Regions from separate parts of the Kitasatospora sp. NPDC028961 genome, predicted to be linked through region 1. Evidence: predicted binding sites of a transcription regulator. Region 1 holds the regulator's gene; the other holds the start of a gene.

Region 1 (6,899 bases):
CCGGACGCCGGGCGTCTCGTCCAGCACCCGGGCGGGGCCCTCCCGGTGCGGCAGCCAGTGCACGCTGCCGCGCACCACCACGGCGCCGGCCCGGCCGGTGCGGTCGGGGGCGGCGCTCTCCAGCCAGTGCGCGGCCGGCACCGGGCGGGGCCGCCGGCCGGCCCGGGGGCCGGACGGCCGGACGTCCAGCCGGCGCGGCTCGGCGCCGTCGAGGTCGTCCAGCAGCCAGAGGTCACCGGCCCGGTGCCAGATCACCCGGGTGCCGTCGCTGGTCGCGCCGCGGGCGTAGAAGCCCTCCGGGGAGGTGGTGTGGCGGCGCAGGCCGCTGCCGTCGGGGAGGCTGGAGTAGAGCTCGCCGACGCCCTCGTGGTCGGCCAGGAAGGCGATCCGGGCGCCGCCGGGCGCGTCGACCCAGAGCGGCGCCTCGATGTGCCCGTCCAGCTCCTCGTGGACGCGGGCGAACCGCTCGGCGCCGATCCAGAGCTTGCCGACCCGGCCGCCCCGGTAGCGCTTCCACCGCGCGGGCTCCGCACCGGCCGCCGAGAGCAGCAGCACCCGGTCGCCGCCCGGCTCGTACGCCACGCCGCCGACCGGCCCGTACGGCAGCCGCCGCGGCTCGCCGCCGTCCAGCGGTACGGCGTGGGCCCAGGTGCGGCGCAGGGTGGCCTGTCCGGCGGAGGTGGTGGCGACCGGGCTGCCGTCGGCCGTCCAGCCCTGCAGCTGCGTCTGGTCGCTGCCCCAGTACGTCAGCCGCCGGGACGGCCCGCCGTCCACCGGCGCGACGTGCACCTCGGGCGCGCCGTCCCGGGTGGAGACGAAGGCGATGTGCCGGCCGTCCGGCGAGAAGCGCGGGCGGCGGACCGGGACGTGATCGGCCGTCAGCCGCCAGGGCCGGCCACCGTCCAGCGGGGCGAGCCAGACGTCGTTCTCCGCGACGAAGGTGATCAGGTCACCGTGCAGGTGCGGATGGCGCAGGTAGGCGCCGGCAGGGGTGCTCGGGGATTCGCTCACAGCCGCACCCTACGCACCCGCCGGGGCGGCGCGCCTCCGGTTTCGCGCAGGCCGCCCCCTACGGGGGACGAACCGCCGGGGAACGAACCGCCGGGGAACGAACGGTCCGTGCGGCGACCGGCCCGCTCAGCCCCAGCGGCCGGTGCGGCCCAGCAGCAGGGCGCCGGCGGCCACTCCCGCGGTCGAGGTGCGCAGCACCGAGGACCCGAGCCGGTACGGCCTGGCACCGGCCTCGGCGAAGGCGGCCAGCTCCTCCGGGGAGACCCCGCCCTCGGGGCCGACCACCAGGACGATGTCCCCGCCGCCGGGCAGCGCGGCGCCGGCCAGCGGCTCGGCGCCGTCCTCGTGCAGCACCGCGGCGAGCGCGGCCCCGGCCAGGACGGGCGCCAGCTGGCGGGTGGTGGCGAGTTCGCGGACCTCGGGGAAGCGCAGCCGGCGGGACTGCTTGCCCGCCTCGCGGGCGGTGGAGCGCCACTTGGCGAGCGCCTTGGCGCCGCGCTCGCCCTTCCACTGGGTGATGCAGCGGGAGGCGGCCCAGGGGATCACCACGTCCACGCCGACCTCGGTCATGGTCTCCACCGCCAGCTCGCCGCGGTCGCCCTTGGGCAGCGCCTGGACGACGACGATCCGCGGCGCCGGCTCGGCCTCCCGGCGGACCGCGGCGAGCGTCACCTCGACGGCGTCCTTGCCGTGCACGGCCGTGACGGTGCCGTCGGCGCCCAGGCCGAGCCCGTCGGCCAGGGTCACCGCCTCGCCCGGCTCCAGCCGCTTCACGGCGGCCGCGTGCCGCCCCTCCGGGCCGTCCAGCCGGACCACCGCACCGGGGGCGGCGGAGGCGAGCTGCGCGGTCTCGACGATGAACACGGGCGCGGTCATGGCGGTTCCTGGAGTGGGGGTGGGGGGACGGACGGGGGAACGACGGCGCCCGGTGACCCGCCGGGAGCGGGGCACCGGGCGCCGGTACGGTCAGCGGCCGTTGAAGGCGTCCTTCAGCCGGGAGAACAGCCCCTGCTGGCCCGGCGCGAACTGCCCGGAGGGCCGCTCCTCGCCGCGCAGCACCGCGAGCCGGCGCAGCAGGTCCTCCTGCTCGGGGTCGAGCTTGGTGGGCGTCTGCACCTCGACGTGCACTATCAAGTCGCCCCGGCCGCCGCCGCGCAGATGGGTGATGCCGCGGGCGTGCAGCGGGATCGACTGGCCGGACTGGGTGCCGGGCCGGATGTCGACCTCCTCCAGCCCGTCCAGGGTCTGCAGCGGCACCTGGGTGCCGAGCGAGGCGGCCGTCATCGGGATGGTGACCGTGCAGTGCAGGTCGTCGCCGCGGCGCTGGAAGGTCGGGTGGGTGCTCTCGGCGATCTCGACGTAGAGGTCGCCGGCCGGGCCGCCGCCGGGGCCGACCTCGCCCTCGCCGGCCAGCTGGATCCGGGTGCCGTTGTCGACACCGGCCGGGATCTTCACGGTCAGGGTGCGGCGGGCCCGCACGCGGCCGTCGCCGGCGCACTCCGGGCACGGGGTCGGCACGACGGTGCCGAAGCCCTGGCACTGCGGGCAGGGCCGGGAGGTCATGACCTGGCCCAGGAAGGACCGGGTGACCTGGGAGACCTCGCCCTTGCCGCGACACATGTCACAGGTCTGCGCGGAGGTGCCGGGGGCGGCGCCCTCGCCGCTGCACGTGGTGCAGGTGACGGCGGTGTCGACCTGGAGTTCCTTGGTGGTGCCGAACGCGGCCTCCTCCAGGGTGATCTCCAGCCGGATCATGGCGTCCTGGCCGCGCCGGGTGCGCGAGCGCGGGCCGCGCTGACCGGCGGCCGCGCCGAAGAACGCGTCCATGATGTCGGAGAAGCCGAACCCGGCCGCGCCCGCGCCGAAGCCGCCCGCGCCCCCGCCGTTGGGCGAGAGGGGATCCCCGCCGAGGTCGTAGACCTGCCGCTTCTGCGGGTCGGAGAGGACCTCGTAGGCGGCGTTGATCTCCTTGAACCGCTCCTGCGTCTTCGGGTCGGGGTTGACGTCCGGGTGCAGTTCGCGCGCCAGGCGCCGGAACGCCTTCTTGATCTCGTCCTGCCCCGCATCCCGTCGGACGCCGAGTACCGCGTAGTAGTCCGTGGCCACCAAATGCTCCGCTTGTTCCGCCTGTAGAAGTGCTTGCGACTGGTACCGGTGTCACCTGTGTGACACCGGTCGTTCCCTACGACTCGGCCAGGATCTGGCCCACGTACCGTGCCACCGCTCGCACCGCCCCCATTGTGCCCGGATAGTCCATCCGGGTCGGACCGATCACACCCAGTTTGGCCACGCTCTCGTCGCCCGAACCGTAACCGACCGAGACGACCGAGGTGGAATTGAGCCCTTCGTACGCGTTCTCCCGGCCGATCCGGACCGTCATCCCGGCGTCCGCCGTCTCACCCAGGAGGCGCAGCAGGACGACCTGCTCCTCCAGCGCCTCCAGCACCGGCTGGATGGTGAGCGGGAAGTCGTGGCCGAAGCGGGTCAGGTTGGCCGTACCGGCCAGCATGATCCGCTCCTCGTTCTGCTCGGCGAGCGCCTCGAAGAGCGTCGCCAGGACGATGGTGACGGCCGGCCGGTCCACCGCCTCGAACATCGCCGGGAGCTCGTCCAGCAGCCCCGGCACGTCGGGCAGCCGCACGCCGACGGCCCTCGTGTTGATCTTGGCACGGAGGTCCGCGAGGACCACCTCGCCGACCGGACCCGGGCAGTCGACCATCCGCTGCTCGACCCGGCCGGTGTTGGTGATCAGGACCAGCATGACCTTGGCCGGAGCCAGCGCGACCAGCTCGATGTGGCGCACCGTGGAGCGGGAGAGCGACGGGTACTGGACCACCGCCACCTGCCGGGTGAGCTGGGCGAGCAGCCGGACCGTCCGGGCGACCACGTCGTCCAGGTCCACCGCGCCGTCCAGGAAGTGCCGGATCGCCCGCCGCTCGGGCGCGCTCATCGGCTTGACCTCGGCGAGCCGGTCGACGAAGAGGCGGTACCCCTTGTCGGTGGGGATCCGCCCGGCGCTGGTGTGCGGCTGGTGGATGAAGCCGTCCTCCTCCAGCGCGGCCATGTCGTTGCGGACGGTGGCCGGGGAGACCCCGAGGTTGTGGCGTTCGACGAGAGCCTTGGAGCCGACCGGCTCCTCGGTGCCCACGTAGTCCTGGACGATGGCGCGGAGCACGGCGAGCTTGCGTTCGTCGAGCTGGCGGACCTCACCGGCCATGGGGCACGCACCTCCCTCTTCGCACGTTGTCCGTGGTGACGTGTGTCGTTCCGGCATGGTGCGGTCCGCCGGGCGGACCGCGGCCTTTGGCACTCTGAACAGAGGAGTGCCAGAACCGTACCTGCCAGTGTAAGGCCCGGGTCCGACGGCAGGAACGGCACCGCCGGGGTGATCCTGCCCGCATCGCGCGGCGCGCGGGTGATGCCGCGGGACCGGCCGGGTGGCAGCATCGATAGCGAACGGCGAACGGAGGACCAGCGATGTCGACCTCGGGCCAGCCCACCCGCTTCGCCCCGGACCGCGGCCTGACCGGCCGGATGGTCGGGACCATGTTCGTGATCGGGCTCCTGTACGTGGGTTTCACCGGCCTGCTGATCGCGCTGCTGCGCGGCGCCTGGCCACTGATCGTGCTGATCTCCGGCGGGCTGTTCGTGGCCCAGTTCTGGTTCAGCGACAAGATCACCGAACGGGCGATGGGCGCCCACCGGGTGACCCCGGAGCAGTACCCCCAGCTGCACGGCACCGTCGACCGGCTCTGCGCCCTCGCCGACATGCCCAAACCCCGGGTGGCGGTCGCCGACAACGACATGCCGAACGCCTTCGCGACCGGCCGCAACCCGCAGAACGCGGTGGTCTGCGTCACCACCGGGCTGCTGCGGCGGCTGGAACCGGAGGAACTGGAGGGCGTCCTGGCGCACGAGCTGTCGCACGTCGCCCACCGGGACGTCGCGGTGATGACCATCGCCGGCTTCCTCGGCGTACTGGCCGGGGCGATGACCCGGATCGCGATGTACGGCGGCTTCATGGGCGGCGGCCGCAACAGCAACGACTCCAACGCCGCGATCGCCGCGCTGGTCATCCCGCTGGTGTCGGTGGTGGTGTACGCGATCAGCTTCCTGCTGACCCGGCTGCTCTCCCGCTACCGGGAGCTGGCCGCCGACCGGGCCGCCGCCCAGCTCACCGGCCGGCCCAGCGCACTGGCCTCGGCGCTCACCAAGGTGACCGGCCAGATCGCCGCGATCCCGACCAAGGACCTGCGCCAGGCCCAGCCGTACAACGCCTTCTACTTCGCCCCCGCGCTGAGCGCCCGGGAGGCCGCCTCGCAGCTGTTCTCCACCCACCCCTCGCTGGAGAAGCGGCTGGAGCAGCTGGCGAAGATCTCCACCCAGCTCGGCCGCTGAGCCGACGACACGCCCCGGAGGGGACCGCCGTGGGAATCCTGGACGCACTGTTCGGCCGCACCAAGCCCGTCCGGCCCGACCTCGATCAGCTGTTCGGCGTGCCCTCGGCCGCGCTGACCCTGGAGGCGGCGGCCGGCTTCCGGCCGACCGGCGTCGGGTCGGTCTGCTTCTCCTCGGTCGAGGGCGGCGCCTTCGTCGAGGTCGAGCGGCAGGTCCGGGCCCTGCTGGACGCCGACACCGAGCGCGGCGGCGTCCCGGTGGAGGCCTCCAAGGACGCCTACGGCTACTCCTGGCTGCTCGCCCGGCACACCCCCGAGGAGCTGCCGGAGCTGGTCAACGACCTGCACGCGGTCAACAGCGAGCTGGAGGGGAACGGCTTCGGCCCGCAGCTGCTCTGCTCGCTGGTGGCCTTCCGCGGCGCCGAGGGGCAGCCGCTGGCGCTGGTCTACCTGTACAAGCGCGGCACCTTCTACCCGTTCGCGCCGGTGCCGGGCGGCGGGGAGAAGCGCGACAGCCCGCTGGAACTGCAGGTCAACGCCATGCTGGGGAACGACCTGCGGCTGGAGAAGGACCTCACCCGCTGGTTCCCGGTCTGGGGCGCGCCGGGCCTGTGACGCCCCGTCGGGCCTGCCTATAGTCACCTGCATGCGCAGCCGCCAGTACGGACCCGACCTCACCCCGCCGTGGAAGCGGCAGCAGCCCGCCCCCGAGGTGCCCGCCGACCGGGACCTCGTGGTCGAGGAGGCCGCGACCGGCTTCTGCGGCGCGGTGGTGCGCTGCGAGAAGACCGCCGAGGGGTTCACCGTCACCCTGGAGGACCGGTTCGGCAAGCGGCGGGTGTTCCCGCTGGTGCCGCGCGGCTTCCTGCTGGAGGGCCGGACCGTCACCCTGGTCCGCCCCGCCGCCGCGGCGCCGGCGCCCCCGCGCGCCCCGGGCCGGACGGCCTCCGGCTCGGTCGCCGTCCCCGGAGCGCGGGCCCGGGTGGCCCGGGAGTCGCGGATCTACGTCGAGGGGCGGCACGACGCCGAACTGGTCGAGCGGGTCTGGGGGGACGACCTGCGGATCGAGGGCGTCGTCGTGGAGTACCTGGAGGGCATCGACGACCTGCCCGCGATCGTCGCCGACTTCGCCCCCGGCCCGGGCCGCCGGCTGGGCGTCCTGGTCGACCACCTGCTCCCCGGCACCAAGGAGCACCGGATCGCCGCCCGGGTCACCGGCGACGCCGTGCTGGTCGTCGGCCACCCGTACATCGACGTCTGGCAGGCCGTGAAGCCCTCCTCCGTCGGCATCCCCGGCTGGCCGGACGTCCCCTACGGCGAGGACTGGAAGGGGGGCGTCTGCCGCCGTCTCGGCTGGCCGGCCGACACCCCCGCCGCGTGGAAGCGGATCCTCGCCTCGGTCGACTCCTTCAAGGACCTGGAGCCCGCCCTCCTGGCGAAGGTCGAGGAACTGATCGACTTCGTCACCCTGGAGGACTGACCGGTCAGCCG
Region 2 (6,899 bases), on a different contig from region 1:
ATGCCGAACCAGCCCGCCGCCCCCGTCCCGGCCGACCTGCTCGCCGACTGGACCGCCCTGCTGCGCCGCTGCGGCGCCGGCGCCGACCCCGCGCCGTACGGCCGCGACCTGCTGGGCCGCTGGGCCGAACCGCAGCGCCGCTACCACACCACCGCCCACCTGCGGGCGGTGCTCGGCCACGTGGACGTGCTCGCCGCGCACGCCGGGGACCCGGACACCGTCCGGCTGGCCGCCTGGTTCCACGACGCCATCTACCGCCCGGACCGCTCCGAGAACGAGGAGCGCAGCGCCGCCCTCGCCGTCCGGGCGCTCACCGAGGCGGGCCTGTCCGAGCCGCGGACCGCCGAGGTGGCCCGTCTGGTCCGGCTCACCGTCTCGCACCGCCCCGAGCCCGGCGACCGGGACGGCGAGGTGCTCTGCGACGCGGACCTCGCCGTCCTCGGCGGCGACCCGCGGGCGTACGCCGCCTACGCGGCCGCGGTGCGCGAGGAGTACGCCTTCGTCCCGGAGCCGGACTTCCGCGCCGGGCGGGCCGACATCCTGCGCCGGCTCCTGGCCCTGCCCGCGCTCTACCGCACACCCCTCGCCCGCGAGCGCTTCGACGCCGCCGCCCGGGCCAACCTGGCGGCCGAACTCGACCGGCTCGAAGGCTGACGCGCCGACTCGATGACTCACTGACCGGCCGACCCGCCCAGGACGCGCGAAGGCCCGGCCCGGCGCACGGAGCGCCGGAGCCGGGCCGGGGCAGGATCAGCCGTCGAGCCGGCCGACGGGCGCCACCACCGCCCCCGCCTTGCCGCAGACCCAGTGCGGCTCCGGCCCCAGCTCGGGCTCGACGCCCAGCGCGTGCGGGTCCCCGTCGGCCGCGCACGAGGTGCAGAGCGGCCAGCGGCCGTAGGCCTCCAGCAGCGCGTCCTGGACGTCCTGGGCGACCAGCCCGAGCACGTACTCGGCGCCGTCCGGCCACTGCTCCAGCCACCACCGGCGGTGCGTCACGGCGTCCTCGACCAGCGACACCACGGCGGCGTCCGCCACGTCCCGCGCGGTCAGGTCGGCCAGGATCAGCGCCCGCGCGTTGTGCAGGGCGGTCTCGATGTCATCAGCGGTGGCAGCCATCCGTCCATTGTCCCAAAACGGCGCCGGACACAACGCCGCACGGGCGGCTCCCCGAGGGGAACCGCCCGTGCGATCGGGAAACGACCGATCCCGGAGGGGATCAGAAGTCCATGTCACCGCCCGGCATGCCGCCGCCGGCGGCCGCGGCGGCCTTCTCCGGCTTGTCGGCGATGACGGCCTCGGTGGTGAGGAAGAGCGCCGCGATGGAGGCGGCGTTCTGCAGCGCGGAACGGGTGACCTTCGCCGGGTCGATGATGCCCTCGGCGATGAGGTCGACGTAGGTGTTGGTGGCGGCGTTCAGGCCGTGACCGGCGGGGAGGTTGCGCACCTTCTCCACCACGACACCGCCCTCGAGGCCGGCGTTGGTCGCGATCTGCTTGATCGGGGCCTCCAGCGCCACGCGGACGATGTTGGCACCGGTGGCCTCGTCGCCCTCCAGCTCCAGCTTGTCGAACACGACACCGGCCTGCAGCAGCGCGACGCCACCACCGGCGACGATGCCCTCCTCGACGGCGGCCTTCGCGTTGCGGACGGCGTCCTCGATGCGGTGCTTGCGCTCCTTGAGCTCCACCTCGGTGGCCGCGCCGGCCTTGATGACGGCCACGCCGCCGGCCAGCTTGGCGAGGCGCTCCTGGAGCTTCTCGCGGTCGTAGTCCGAGTCGCTGTTCTCGATCTCGGCACGGATCTGGTTCACGCGGCCGGCGACCTGGTCGCTGTCGCCGCCACCGTCGACGATGGTGGTCTCGTCCTTGGTGATGACCACCTTGCGGGCGGTGCCCAGCAGGTCGACGCCGGCGTTCTCCAGCTTGAGGCCGACCTCCTCGGAGATCACGGTGCCACCGGTGAGGATGGCGATGTCGCCGAGCATGGCCTTGCGGCGGTCGCCGAAGCCCGGGGCCTTGACGGCGACGGACTTGAAGGTGCCGCGGATCTTGTTCACGACCAGGGTCGACAGGGCCTCGCCCTCGACGTCCTCGGCGATGATGACGAGCGGCTTGCCGCTCTGCATGACCTTCTCCAGCAGCGGGAGCAGGTCCTTGACCGAGCCGATCTTGGAGTTGGCGATGAGGATGTACGGGTCCTCGAACGTCGCCTCCATCCGCTCCAGGTCGGTGGCGAAGTAGGCGGAGATGTAGCCCTTGTCGAAGCGCATGCCCTCGGTGAGCTCGAGCTCCAGACCGAAGGTGTTGCTCTCCTCGACGGTGATGACGCCTTCCTTGCCGACCTTGTCCATGGCCTCGGCGATGAGCTCGCCGATCTGGGTGTCGGCGGCCGAGATGGAGGCGGTGGAGGCGATCTGCTCCTTGGTCTCCACGTCCTTGGCCTGGGCCAGCAGCTGGTCCGAGACGGCCTGGACGGCCTTCTCGATACCGCGCTTCAGGGCCATCGGGTTGGCGCCGGCGGCGACGTTGCGCAGACCCTCGCGAACGAGCGCCTGGGCCAGCACGGTGGCGGTGGTGGTGCCGTCACCCGCGACGTCGTCGGTCTTCTTGGCGACCTCCTTGACGAGCTCCGCGCCGATCTTCTCGTAGGGGTCCTCGAGCTCGATCTCCTTGGCGATGGAGACACCGTCGTTGGTGATCGTGGGGGCGCCCCACTTCTTCTCCAGCACGACGTTGCGGCCCTTGGGGCCGAGCGTGACCTTCACCGCGTCGGCGAGCTGGTTCATGCCACGCTCAAGGCCGCGGCGAGCTTCCTCATCAAAGGCGATGATCTTGGCCATCAGAAGTGGTCCTCCGGGACACGGTCGACTGCTCGGACCAAGGGGTGCCCGCGACGGACGGCCCTGGTGTGCGGGGGTCCTTTCCCCTACCGCTCCCGGGGGCCTCACCGACCCAGTCCGCTGTCACTCTCACACTGTGAGTGCTAACGCCAATGATTAGCACTCCGGGTAGGCGAGTGCAAGCCCAATCGCCCAACCCGCGAGCCGCGTCCGCCCCCTGCGGCCGCCGTCGGCGAGCCCCCGACGAGCTCCCGCCGGGGCGCCGCCGGGGTGTCCGGCACCCCCGCGCCGGACGCCGCGCGGGCCCCCGCCGGACATGCCGACGGGCCCGTACGACATGTGTCGTACGGGCCCGTCGTGAAGCAAGAGGTGCACCAGCCGAATGGGCCGAGCCGAACTCCTGGGGTCGGAAAGGTCAGACCGCGGCGCGGACCATGTCCGCCTGCGGGCCCTTCTGCCCCTGAGAGATCTCGAACTCGACCCGCTGGCCCTCCTCAAGGGTGCGGTAGCCGTCCATCTGGATCGCGCTGTAGTGGACGAAGACGTCCGCACCACCGTCGACCGCGATGAAGCCGTAGCCCTTCTCCGCGTTGAACCACTTGACGGTGCCCTGAGCCATTCCGAACTCCCCTAGTGCTGTGCTGGCCCTTCACGCGCCCGCAGGTCGCGGGCCCGGGTCTGGTTTGAGGCCGGCCCGGGGAACCCCCCCTGGGCGCAGCCGTGCACGCCACAATCGTCCGCGGAGACCACCGGAAGGCCTCCGGTGAGCGGGTGATTGCGTCGACCGCGGCTGAATGTATCCGGATCGACGCCCTCTGCAACAGGGTCAACCGCTGGGAATTCCCTAGGTCCGCCAGGGGACAGGCCAGACCAAAGCGGGAGGAAATCGGCATTTCACGCCGGACATAGCGGACGAATTACTCAAATGCCTTCGAGAATTCTGACATCGGCCTGACATGTTTCACGGTCACGGCCCCGGCGCCGGTCTCAGCGGCCGGACAGACACCGGCGGTACGGGCGCGGACGGAGTTCGAGTACCGGCGCGAGGGGGGTGGGGCGGCCCTCTTCCCGGACGAGCCACACTCTACTCCCCCGGACCGCGAAATATTCCCGCCGGAATGCGGCGGGCCGCCCGCGCGTACGGAGATCGGAATTCCGTACGCACGGACGGCCCGGTCGAAAACGGGTCGGCCGAGGAAAGGCCTGGTCGGAAAGGGGCGGATCAGCAGCCGCCGGCCACCGCCGGAATGATCGAAACGCTCGCGCCGTCCTTGATCTCGGTGGCCAGGCCCTCGGCGAACCGGACGTCGTCGTCGTTGACGTAGACGTTGACGAACCGGCGCAGCTTGCCGGCGTCGTCCAGGATCCGGGCGGCGATCCCGGCGTGGTTCCGCTCCAGGTCGGCGATGACGTCGCCCAGGGTGGCGCCCTCGGCGGCCACCTCGGCGGCGCCGCCGGTGTAGGTGCGCAGGATGGTCGGGATGCGGACGGTGGCGCTCATGGGGGATCTCCTCGGGCGGTGCGGCCGGGCGGCCGGTACGGGCTGCGGGGGCTGCGGACGGGTCAGGCGGACGCGAGGCCGGCGTCGCGGAACGAGGCCAGCGTCGGGCGGATGACGGTGGTCATCCCGGAGTCGGAGACGGCGTCCAGCGTCTTCAGGCCGTCACCGGTGTTGATCGCGACGGTCTCCTTGGCCGGATCCAGCTGTCCGGTCTCGACCAGCTTCTTCAGCACGCCGACGGTCACCCCGCCCGCGGTCTCGGCGAAGATGCCCTCGGTCCGGGCCAGCAGCTTGATCGCGGCGACCACCTCGGCGTCGGTGACGTCCTCGACCGCCCCGCCGGTGCGCCGGGCGATGTCCAGCACGTAGGGGCCGTCGGCCGGGTTGCCGATCGCCAGCGACTTGGCGATGGTGTCCGGCTTGACCGGCCGGATCACGTCCTGGCCGGCCTTGAAGGCCGCCGACACCGGCGAGCAGCCCGCCGCCTGGGCGCCGAAGATCCGGTAGGGCCGGTCCTCGACCAGGCCCAGCTTGATCAGCTCCTGCAGGCCCTTGTCGATCTTCGTCAGCTGCGAGCCCGAGGCGATCGGGATGACGATCTGCTCCGGCAGCCGCCAGCCGAGCTGCTCGCAGATCTCGTACGCCAGCGTCTTGGAACCCTCGCCGTAGTACGGGCGCAGGTTGACGTTGACGAAGCCCCAGCCCTCACCGGCCGGGTCGCCGATCAGCTCCGAGCAGAAGCGGTTCACGTCGTCGTAGTTGCCCTCGATGCCGACCAGCTCGCCGCCGTAGACACCGGCCATGACGACCTTGCCCTGCTCCAGGTCGTGCGGGATGAACACGCAGGACTTGAACCCGGCCCGGGCCGCCGCCGCGCCCACCGCGCCGGCCAGGTTGCCGGTCGAGGAGCAGGAGAGGGTCGTGAAGTGGAACGCGCGGGCCGCCTCGATCGCGCAGGCGACCACCCGGTCCTTGAAGGAGTGCGTCGGGTTGCCGGAGTCGTCCTTGACGTGCAGCTGGGCGGTGAACCCGAGCTCGCGGCCCAGGTTGTCCGCCTTCACCAGCGGGGTCCACCCCGGGTTGAGGTTCGGCTTGTCGGCCACGTCGGCCGGGACGGGCAGCAGCGGGGCGTAGCGCCAGATCGACGCCGGACCGGCCTCGATCCGCTTGCGGAGCTCCTCCGCGCCCTCGCTCCCGAAGTCGTAGGCGATCTCCAGCGGCCCGAAGCACTCCAGGCAGGCGAAGCTGGGACCGAGCGGGAACCGGGTACCGCACTCCCGACAGGACAGTGCGACGGCGGGACCGAGATCAACGGTCGCGGGGGCGGCTGCGGCGGTGTCGATAGCCATGATGGCGGAGGCCTCTCTCCTCATCTTCCCCGTGACGCGGGCGCGCCACAGGCCGGAATTGGCACCTGTCCCGCCGGGGCCGGAGGCCTGCCGTGCGAGAAGGTTGCCGGGACGTCAACGGGCCGTTCCCTCAGTCCCTCTGGATGAGCTCTGTGAAGTTGTGGTCCTGCTCAGCGACGACCCCGGCGTGCGAAGGTCCGATCGCTGTACGAAGACTGTATCCGAAGGCGTCAACCCTGAACGGGACCGTCCGCCACGCGAGATGCCCCGTCCCACCCCGATCCGTCGAGGAGAGTTCCGTGCCCGCCGAACCGACACCCGCGCTCCTCCCGAAGGCGGCGTCCTGGCTGCGCCGCCGCTCCTGGAGCGCGACCGACCGCCCGGTGGGCGCCCTGCTGGCGGCCAAGCAGGCGGCGGGTCGGGCCGGCACCGTCAGCGTGGTGCTGCCCGCCCTGGACGAGGAGGCCACCGTCGGCGACATCGTCCGCACCGTGCGCCGCGAGCTGATGGAACGCCTGCCCCTCGTCGACGAACTCGTCGTCGTCGACTCCGGCTCCGTCGACGGCACCGCCGCCGCGGCCGCCGAGGCCGGCGCCCGGGTCGTCCACCGCGACGACATCCTGCCCCGGCTGCCCGCCTCCCCCGGCAAGGGTGAGGTGCTCTGGCGCTCGCTGCTGGTCACCAGCGGCGAGATCGTCTGCTTCGTCGACGCCGACCTGCGCTCCTTCGACCCCACCTTCGTCTCCGGCATCATCGGCCCGCTGCTCACCGAGCCGGACATCCAGCTGGTCAAGGCCATGTACGACCGGCCGCTCGAAGTGACGAACGGCTCCGGCTCCGGCGACGCCGCCGTGGTCCCCTCCGGCGGCGGACGGGTCACCGAGCTGGTCGCCCGCCCCCTGCTCAACCTGCACTGGCCGGAACTCGCCGGTTTCGTCCAGCCGCTCGGCGGCGAGTACGCGGCCCGCCGCTCGCTGCTCGAACGGCTGCCGTTCCCCACCGGCTACGGCGTCGAGCTCGGCCTCCTGGTGGACGCCCTGGAGCTCGCCGGCCTGGACGCCCTCGCCCAGGTGGACGTCGGCGTACGCCACCACCGCCACCAGGACAGCCAGGCACTCGGGCGGATGGCCGCCACCATCTACCGCACCGCCCTGGAACGCCTGGACCGGACCCACCGGCTGAAGGCCTCCGCCGACCTGGTCCATCCGCT

What was found. The regulator HrcA, encoded in region 1, represses chaperone genes, less so after heat shock. The targets are predictions, from matches to a motif close to TTNGCACTCNGNNNNNCNGAGTGCNAA.
Region 2: a site for HrcA is predicted at 2,996-3,022, ahead of groL (chaperonin GroEL). Genes of this name have one in related genera too.

What each region holds. Positions count from the first base shown of each region.
Region 1 covers NZ_JBVHVO010000003.1:522,442-529,340, forward strand. The annotation lists gene ACZ4UX_RS09810 (S41 family peptidase) at 1-1,011, opposite strand, end outside; gene ACZ4UX_RS09815 (16S rRNA (uracil(1498)-N(3))-methyltransferase) at 1,138-1,887, opposite strand; gene dnaJ (molecular chaperone DnaJ) at 1,978-3,117, opposite strand; gene hrcA (heat-inducible transcriptional repressor HrcA) at 3,194-4,228, opposite strand; gene htpX (zinc metalloprotease HtpX) at 4,489-5,409, shown strand; gene pspAB (PspA-associated protein PspAB) at 5,439-6,023, shown strand; gene ACZ4UX_RS09840 (DUF3097 domain-containing protein) at 6,055-6,888, shown strand.
Region 2 covers NZ_JBVHVO010000027.1:12,776-19,674, forward strand. The annotation lists gene ACZ4UX_RS30375 (HD domain-containing protein) at 1-654, shown strand; gene ACZ4UX_RS30380 (hypothetical protein) at 751-1,116, opposite strand; gene groL (chaperonin GroEL) at 1,217-2,839, opposite strand; gene ACZ4UX_RS30390 (cold-shock protein) at 3,255-3,458, opposite strand; gene ACZ4UX_RS30395 (ubiquitin-like small modifier protein 1) at 4,062-4,340, opposite strand; gene thrC (threonine synthase) at 4,403-5,689, opposite strand; SAM riboswitch class I at 5,707-5,839, opposite strand; gene ACZ4UX_RS30405 (glucosyl-3-phosphoglycerate synthase) at 5,989-6,899, shown strand, end outside.